Regions from separate parts of the Alkalihalobacillus pseudalcaliphilus genome, predicted to be linked through region 1. Evidence: riboswitches for the same ligand, from Rfam matches in the RefSeq annotation. Region 1 holds a riboswitch; each other region holds the start of a gene.

The links. A riboswitch is a leader RNA that binds a small molecule or an ion and turns the genes downstream of it on or off. The one in region 1 is predicted to bind thiamine pyrophosphate.
Region 2: linked by a shared signal. The riboswitch ahead of thiE (thiamine phosphate synthase) and the one ahead of tenA (thiaminase II) in region 1 are both predicted to bind thiamine pyrophosphate.
Region 3: linked by a shared signal. The riboswitch ahead of thiT (energy-coupled thiamine transporter ThiT) and the one ahead of tenA (thiaminase II) in region 1 are both predicted to bind thiamine pyrophosphate.
Region 4: linked by a shared signal. The riboswitch ahead of thiC (phosphomethylpyrimidine synthase ThiC) and the one ahead of tenA (thiaminase II) in region 1 are both predicted to bind thiamine pyrophosphate.

The regions. Positions count from the first base shown of each region.
Region 1 is NZ_JAQQWS010000002.1:305,623-307,827, reverse strand. Features, by position in the region: gene PQ479_RS08115 (hypothetical protein) at 104-394, opposite strand; TPP riboswitch at 760-860, shown strand; gene tenA (thiaminase II) at 1,053-1,745, shown strand; gene PQ479_RS08105 (ATP-binding protein) at 1,947-2,205, shown strand, end outside.
Region 2 is NZ_JAQQWS010000001.1:852,751-854,955, reverse strand. Features, by position in the region: gene PQ479_RS04160 (YqgU-like beta propeller domain-containing protein) at 1-958, shown strand, start outside; TPP riboswitch at 1,020-1,131, shown strand; gene thiE (thiamine phosphate synthase) at 1,209-1,853, shown strand; gene thiS (sulfur carrier protein ThiS) at 1,837-2,034, shown strand; gene PQ479_RS04145 (thiazole synthase) at 2,037-2,205, shown strand, end outside.
Region 3 is NZ_JAQQWS010000006.1:156,073-158,277, reverse strand. Features, by position in the region: gene PQ479_RS14040 (ABC-F family ATP-binding cassette domain-containing protein) at 1-898, shown strand, start outside; TPP riboswitch at 947-1,047, shown strand; gene thiT (energy-coupled thiamine transporter ThiT) at 1,125-1,673, shown strand; gene PQ479_RS14030 (hypothetical protein) at 1,780-2,205, opposite strand, start outside.
Region 4 is NZ_JAQQWS010000001.1:217,810-220,014, reverse strand. Features, by position in the region: partial or broken gene PQ479_RS01110 (ClpX C4-type zinc finger protein) at 1-9, opposite strand, end outside; gene PQ479_RS01105 (metallophosphoesterase family protein) at 139-687, opposite strand; TPP riboswitch at 872-986, shown strand; gene thiC (phosphomethylpyrimidine synthase ThiC) at 1,119-2,205, shown strand, end outside.

The DNA.
Region 1 (2,205 bases):
TTTTAAGTAAGAAAATATTAAAAGGTCTACACAATCAATATCGAGTGTGCAGACCTTTGTAGGAAATAAGTATATCTCTAGCTGTTTAAACAGAAATAGTAAGTTATTTACCTCTTACAGTTTCTATAATGAGTACGAGGGCTGTAATCATATGCATAATCATACCGACGATCGGAATGATACCAATGATTGAGGTAATGATTCCCAATAGATGTCCAGCCTTACTTGTGCGACTAGACATAGCAAGAACGAGCCCGATAATGTGTACAGCTAACATAAACATAAGTGGTGCCCAACCTGTTCCAAAAATAATAAGTCCACCTAATAAAGGAATACCCCAAAAAGCCTCCAGTCCACCAGCGACAGCTTTTAATAGTCTCGATGCAGTAACCACATGATCTTCTCCTTTAATCTTTAATGAAAGATATTATATTAAAATATTGTTCGTGTGTGCCATTAGAATTCGTATTTGCTTGCTCCATGTTATGGTTCCTAAGCATATATTTGAGCGAGAGCCATGCTGAATAAAGAGTCATCAGTATTAAGTACATATAATCATATAATACGTCATCTGCATTTTTTAATCCATGCCTATAGCAAACTCTCCATGCTTATTTACATGAATACTAACCTGTTTATTTTTACGTCTTTTCTTCCTGAAATATGTAACTCCAATCATTTTGAAGTGGTTTTTGTAAGGTTTTGATTATTCCTTGTTTAATCAAAAAGTGTATGTTACCATAAAATAGAATTATATAGGACATCCACTAGGGGCGCCTTTTTTGGGCTGAGACAGTTTAACTGAACCCTTAGAACCTGATCTGGTTGATACCAGCGGAGGAAAGTGGAGCACGGATTATTGTCATGTAGACGTTTTATGAAAAACGCTTTATTTGGCATACTTTTCAAACATTCTGCTCCTCTACCATTTTTGGCAAGAGGAGTTTTTTATTTGAATAGAGAAGTAGGTTGAGTCCGTTGGCTATTGGGAAATGACTTTCAGGCAGGTTCGCCATGTTGTGATGTCCTCCAACTTAAAGGAGGAATTTTTGATGAAGTTTTCAGAGTTATTACGTAAGGAAGCAGACCCGGTTTTTGAGGCGATTTTTGAGCATCCTTTTATTCGTGGAATTGCTAAAGGCGATGTACCGAAGGAAGCGTTAATTCATTACGTCGAGCAGGATTATGAGTATTTGAGTACGTTTTGTCGCATTTATGGTTTAGCGGTATCTAAGTGTGAAGAGCGTCATGATATGGCATTTTTTCAGGAGCAAATTGGTTTTGTTCTAAATGATGAGGTACACCCACATAATAATTTTTGTCAGGTAGCGGGTGTTCAGTATGAGGATTTGCAAAAAGCCCCATTGGCGCCAACTGCTCATCATTATACGCGTCACATGCTAGAAGCTGCTCAAAGTGGTACCCTCGGTGAGACGTTAGCTGCCCTTGCTCCGTGCCCTTGGACGTATTATGAAATTGGCGTTCGCCTCGTTGAAGAAATCAACCCGGGACCTGAGCACCCATTTTATGATTGGATTCAATTTTATGCCAATGCAGAAGTCACTCAGATTGTCGAAACGTTTATTGAAAAAATTGACCAACAAGCCGAGCAAGCAAGTGAATCGGAAAAAACAAAAATGCTCGACCATTTCATCAAAAGCTGCCAGCTAGAGCATCAATTCTGGACGATGGCCTATGAGCAAGAAGACTGGCCAGTATCATTAAAAAAAGAAATAGTAAAATAATGAAAACGAGGGGTTTCCCTCGTTTTTTTATGCATAAAAGTATAGATACTATTCCATTAGCTGTTTCCACGGATGGCGAAAAAATGATTGATTAATCTGTTAACATTCGTTTAGATTAATAGATAAGATGGGATGCTGATCTTATTTTTCGTTCAATTCGCTCATGATAACACGTATATTCAACCAATGAGGAGGGGTGACATGCACAATCAATGGCCGTTGCAGCGGAAATTTCTCGTCCTTGTTTGTATATTAGTGACAGTAATTATGCTGATGGTAACGGTATTATATATATCCTTCGAGCGTGAGCAGATGCGACAAATGATTGGCCAACAAGCATTAACGACAGCCATTGCTGTTTCAGAAATACCAGAAGTAAAAAGGAGTATGGAGATAGATGGTGATGCGAGTGAGATTCAACCTTTTATCGAGAGAATCCGTATTCAATCGGGTGCCGAAT
Region 2 (2,205 bases), on a different contig from region 1:
CATAAATCCTTATACACAGGTGATTGGCTGGATCGATGATACGTCTGTCATTTTATTTGAGGAAGATACCGATTTAACGAAAATAAGCCATTATGATATATTCTCCGGTGAAAAAACGGTGATATTTGAAAGCGAAAATATGATGTTAGATGTCCAATTGAGCCCTAACAGGGATATAATTGTCTTTCAAGAATTTCAGTCAAATAGTTATGATAACCATTTAATTTTCCTTGATATATATGGTCAGTTAACGATGAAATTAGAAAATTTTGGCGAGCAGTATCAAGTGCATTTTCATCCTGACAAAGAGGAACGAATCGTTATTGTTGTTTTTTTGCCAGACTGGGAATTTGAGACCTATTTATTAGATATCAGCCAGCAAGACATGCAAATGATTGATTTAACAGAGCTACATGTGGAATGGTTTGAGAATGGGGACTTAGCTTATTTGAAAACTAAAGAAGAAGGGGAGTTACCGATAGCTGATTTAATTCGCTTACAGGTAGAGGAGGAACAAGAAGATATTGTACAAGAACGACTACTGGCTTACCGTTACTTAAGTGATGGGTTCTATTTTGTGGTGAAGTCACATTCCATTGATGCTGAGAACAGCCAATGGACTATTTTTCAACAGGACGAACCATTAGTAACATTGGATGTACCTGTTTTGACGACTGGGACAAATGAATGGTGGATCCCATTTTATGATTTCGAACAGAAAAATAAGCAGCTTTTATGGTTTAAGCCTTTTTATAACGATAGCTTTTTTCATTATCAAAATGGCTTTGAATTATCACAAATGTCACTAAAAACCGGTCAGATCGATGTTTTGTTTGAATGGCCTGAAAATGTTCCTCTAGAAACTTCGCCAAACGGTACAATGCTTCTTTTAGGTCATCAGCTTGAACATATTTATTTCTTAGAAGAAGATGTATTAGTGGACGTTTTTAAAAAGTAGTTTGCTTGATTTTTACGTGAAATCTGTCATAATAAAAGTCAATAGTGATTTTAAATAAACATGAGAAAACTAGGGGTGCCTACAGGAAGTAGGCTGAGAAAAAGGTATGTTCCTTTTAACTCTTTTAACCTGATCTGGATGATACCAGCGTAGGGAAGTTGTTGCTTGTTTGTCTATGTAGAGTAGACCGCATTTCTTTCCTTATGGAAAGTATTGCGGTCTTATTTTAATTTTGTAGGAGTGTTAGATCATGAAACCATTTTATTTATATGCGATTACGGGCGATGAGTTCCATCAAGGTAGAGATTTGATAGAGGTGATGGAACAAGCGATACTTGGTGGTGTAGATATTATTCAATTGCGTGACAAAGAGAGCTCAAGAAAAGTCGTTTTTGAAAAAGCGAAACGATTACGAGAGCTTACAAAGAAATATGGGGTTACGTTTATCGTCAATGACTATATTGATGTTGCATTAGCGGTAGACGCTGATGGGGTTCATGTCGGACAAGATGATATGCCTTTATCCGAAGTACGACAATTAGTCGGTCATGATAAAATCATTGGTGTGTCTACTCATAAAGTAGAAGAAGCGATTGAAGCTGAAAAGGGTGGAGCTGATTATATTGGCGTTGGACCTATATTTCCAACGAATAGTAAAAAAGATGTCGTAGACCCTGTCACAACTTCGTATATTTCGGAAGTAAAGGCAGCAGTGAATATTCCATTTGTGGCCATTGGTGGTATTAAGTTACACAATGTTCGGCAAGTGTTGGAAGCTGGGGCCACTAGTGTATGTATGATTAGTGAAATTGTTGGTGCTAAAGACGTCCAAGCCACAGCGCAGAAATTTATCGGCATTTTAAAGCGAGGTGATACGGATGAAACTTTTAATTAATGGAGAGAAGCATGATTTAGAGGTTACTCAATTAGATGAAGTTGTTGCTTATTTTGAATTAGAAGCTCATTTAGTTGTGACTGAGTTAAATGGGGAAATTATTGAGCAAGAAAAGCGTAGTTCTGTACAACTCATACCAGAAAGTACGATTGAGCTTGTGCATTTTGTTGGAGGCGGATAATCATGAAAAAAAAACACCTAGAAATCGCGGGTCAAAAGTTAAACTCACGTTTTTTCCTTGGAACGGGAAGATACCCGAACCCCTTTGTCCAAAATGAAGCGATTCAGGCTTCAGAAGCTGAAGTTTTAACCTTTGCGATTCGTCGCGTTAATTTAGAGGCGCCAAGAGAAG
Region 3 (2,205 bases), on a different contig from region 1:
TAACTTTGATTACTTACTAGTAAAAGGACAACGTTTAGGGATTATCGGTCCTAATGGTAGCGGGAAATCAACTTTATTAAATATAATGGCTGATAGACGTAAGATCAATTCAGGCGAAGTTATAGTTGGTGAAACCGTCGATATCGGTTATTATACACAGGAAGATGAAGAGATTAATGGAGAGCTAAAAGTCATTGAATATATTAAACAAGTAGCTGAAATTGTCTATACAAAGGATGGAACGATTATAACAGCAGAGCAAATGCTTGAACGCTTTTTGTTTCCACGTTCCATGCAATGGACGTATATTCACCGTCTATCAGGTGGGGAGAAGAGACGCCTGTATCTACTTAGAGTTTTAATGGGAGAACCGAATGTGCTCTTTTTAGATGAACCTACAAATGATTTAGATACGGAAACATTATCTGTTTTAGAAGATTATTTAGACCAATTTCCAGGTGTTGTTGTAACGGTATCCCATGATCGATATTTTTTAGACCGAGTTGTTGATCAACTTCTAGTCTTTGATGGTCATGGTCATGTTTCATCATTCTATGGAACCTATAGTGATTATTTAGAAAAAACGGATGTAGAGAAACAACAAGTTATCGAGGAAAAAAAACAAGTATCCAAAGCTATTGAGGTAGATTTGAAGAAAACGAAAAAGAAGCTTTCCTATAACGAACAAAAAGAGTGGGAAACCATTGAAGGTAAAATTGAGTCGCTAGAAACAGAGCTGCTGGAAATTGAGCAAAAAATTGCTGTGGCTGGTAGTGATTACACGGTGATTGCGGATTTATTAGAGGAGCAAAAACAAAAAAACGAACAGCTTGAAGCAGCGATGGAGCGGTGGGAGCAGTTATCAATACTTATTGAGGAAATCAATGCTAATTCTTAATAAAGGCTGTTCGTCTAACGGAAATTATGTTACAATGTAAAAAAATATAAGAACCACTAGGGGTGTCTTTTGACTGAGAGAGGCGAATGCCTTAACTCTTAGAACCTGATCTAGTTTAAACTAGCGTAGGGAAGTGGTAGACGGATTTTGTTAATTAAGTATGCCTTAATACGTTTATGACAAATGACATCTCCTTGTGGTTAATTAAAGAGGGGATGTTTTTATTTTGGATAGAAAAAGATTATATCTCATGATTGAGATTGCGATTATGGCAGGTTTGGCAACGGCCTTAAGTTTTGTAAAAATCAACGCCTTATGGGCAAATGGTGGGTCCATATCTTTTGAGATGATTCCGCTATTTTTAGTGGCATTTCGCCATGGTTGGAAGGTAGGGGTGTTAACGGGGTTAATAGCTGGTTTTACTGGTTTATTATCGGGAGCTAGTATTTTCCATCCGATTCAATTTGTATTAGATTATCCAGTTGCTTTTGCATTAATTGGTCTTGCAGGTGTATTTGTAAGGAAGAGGCAAGTTCCTAATTTATCTGTTATTGTGTTAGGAATATTACTAGGGACATTATTACGATTCATGGCACATTTCACTTCAGGTGTCGTTTATTTTGCAGAATTCACACCAGATGGCTGGAATGACTATATTTACTCAGCTGCATATAATGCTTCTTATCTTGTCCCACAAATGATTATTACACTCATTCCACTTTTAATCATCTCAAAGAATTATCCACAGTTTTTTAAAGTAAAACCAACTTTATAAAAGCAAAAGGCTCGTAAGTGATTGAATTCAACCGCTTACGAGCTTTTTTTATGCATAGACATGACATCTTGCTTAAATACTTTAAGAGAAAAATCAATGATTGTATTTATTTTTCGATAAAACCAAATGGTCGGAAGATTGCTTTTGTGCCAATATATTCCCAAATGATTGTGTTATCTGTAGAGCTGCCGTTATCATGTCTAGGACCCAAGTCGCCACTTATTCCAGCTTTTATGCATTTGTATATTTGGTTTTGATAAAAAATAATATCGTTCATCTCATAGGAATGGTTAGGGTGCCATTCTTTTTGACTAGCAATTCCTGATTTTATACAAACCCAACCGACATAACCTCCAGGCATCGGATTTGCATGATAAATGATATCAGTAATTTGAAAGCTACCTGAGAATGGTTCGACAGGACTATGTGTAACAGGATCATAGGTAATTAAAAGGCGTTCAGGATTTGGAGGGTGGAAACCTATAAGATCGTTATTAGAGAAAATAAATGCTATTAAGCTTTTTTGATGATT
Region 4 (2,205 bases), on a different contig from region 1:
TTTTCGACAGAATGAACAAGTAGACGCTTGTAGCTATTCTTATTCTTTTTCTATGAAAATCAATACTCATATAGTACCTCCCATAAGATCCTATTTAGCTAAATCTTATATTGGAGGAATCCATAAATCTAATACTATTCAACAAGCCCCCTTAGCCCTGCTTTGAAGTCCAACACTTCCAGCGTTAATTACTTTCTTTGAATAAATATTCCTCTTGAATTGAATGTGAGTGTGACCATAGATAATAGTTGATTGTTCTGTTTCTTTAACCATCTCATAAACGTCTTCTTCTGGGGTATCAATCCGAATCGCCTCTATATCTTCTCTAGGCGAACCATGTATAAAAAGTACTCCTTCTTCTACATGAGAAAACTTAAAAGTACCCATCCATTCTATTTGCTCTTTCGTAAGTTGTTCTATACACCATTGGTTTAATTCGCCAACCATACCACCTAAATTATTTTGACTTCTATATTGTTCGAATATCTCTCTATCACTGTTACCCATTATAAAAATAAAATCTTCCTTCCTTATAAAGAGTGTATCTATGACCTTCCTCGGCTGGGGACCCCACGCTAGGTCGCCTCCTACAATTACTTTATCTATATTCTCTTTTTCGATCTCACGAAAAACCGCGTCTAAAGCATGGTAATTTCCATGAATATCATAAATAACAGCTAATTTCAATTATTTTCACCTTCCTTATATATTTAAATTAACCATTCTACAGACTGTCTAATTTTTCCTTTTTTGAATCTTCCCCACTTCGATTTCCTCATTTTATTCAATTCCTTATAAGAGACCGTTTTTTGGGGAACTTCTTTACAAGTTTCATGATATTGTTTAAACTAGTCTATGTATGAATTAAATAGTAATAAACTAGGGGTGTCCATTGAGTTGGGCTGAGAGAGAAACACGATGACGTTTCTTAACCCTCAGGACCTGATCTGGCTCATACCAGCGTGGGGAAGTTAGCGTCTGCAAAAATGGGATGGCATAAAAATGCCGTCTATTTATGTATACTAGCTTAGCCGGGTCTTTTAAAAGACTCGGCTTTTTCATGCTAAAAATGGGATAGATGTGTCCTTTTTATTACATTAAAAAAGGAGAGATATTCTATGAAAGATGTGAATGTTGAATGGATGTCAAGTTTTTCTGGGAGTACAAAAGTGTATGTGGAGGGAAGTCGCTCGGATCTCTTAGTACCGATGAGGGAGATTGAACAAAGCTCAACAACAGGTGCTTTTGGGGAAGAGACCAATCCTCCACTGCGTGTCTATGATTCAAGTGGTTTATATACGGATAAAAATGCAACGATTGATATTCAAAAAGGACTTCCTCGACTACGATTTAATTGGATTATCGAACGAGGAGATGTAGAGGAATATGCGGGTCGTACTATTAAACCCGAGGATAATGGCTACCGAACAAGTTCTTCTAAATCTAATGTTATAGCTTTTCCTCAGCTAAATTTAAAACCGCTCCGTGCAAAAAAGCATAGAAATGTAACGCAACTTCACTATGCAAGAAAAGGAATCATCACTCCCGAGATGGAATTTATCGCTATTCGTGAAGGGATGGATCCCGATTTTGTTCGTCAGGAAGTTGCTGAGGGGCGTGCGATTATTCCTGCTAATATTAATCACCCCGAAAGTGAGCCTATGATTATCGGGCGTAATTTTCATGTAAAAATCAATGCTAATATTGGCAATTCAGCCGTCTCTTCTTCCATTGAAAAAGAGGTGGAAAAGATGACATGGGCTACACGTTGGGGAGCAGATAACATCATGGATCTTTCCACAGGAAAGGATATTCATACAACTCGCGAATGGATTATCCGAAATTCCCCTGTGCCAGTGGGAACTGTTCCTATCTATCAAGCTTTAGAAAAAGTCAATGGAGTTGCTGAGGAGCTGAATTGGGACGTCTATCGTGATACGTTAATTGAACAGGCCGAACAAGGTGTCGATTACTTTACCATTCACGCAGGTGTACTTTTGCGTTATATCCCATTAACGGCCAAACGACAAACAGGAATTGTCTCACGTGGTGGTTCCATCATGGCTCAGTGGTGCCTTGCTCATCATACAGAAAATTTTCTCTATACTCACTTCGAAGAAATTTGCGAAATTATGAAAACTTATGATATTTGCTTTTCTCTTGGTGATGGTCTTCGGCCTGGCTCTATCAAGGATGCAAATGATG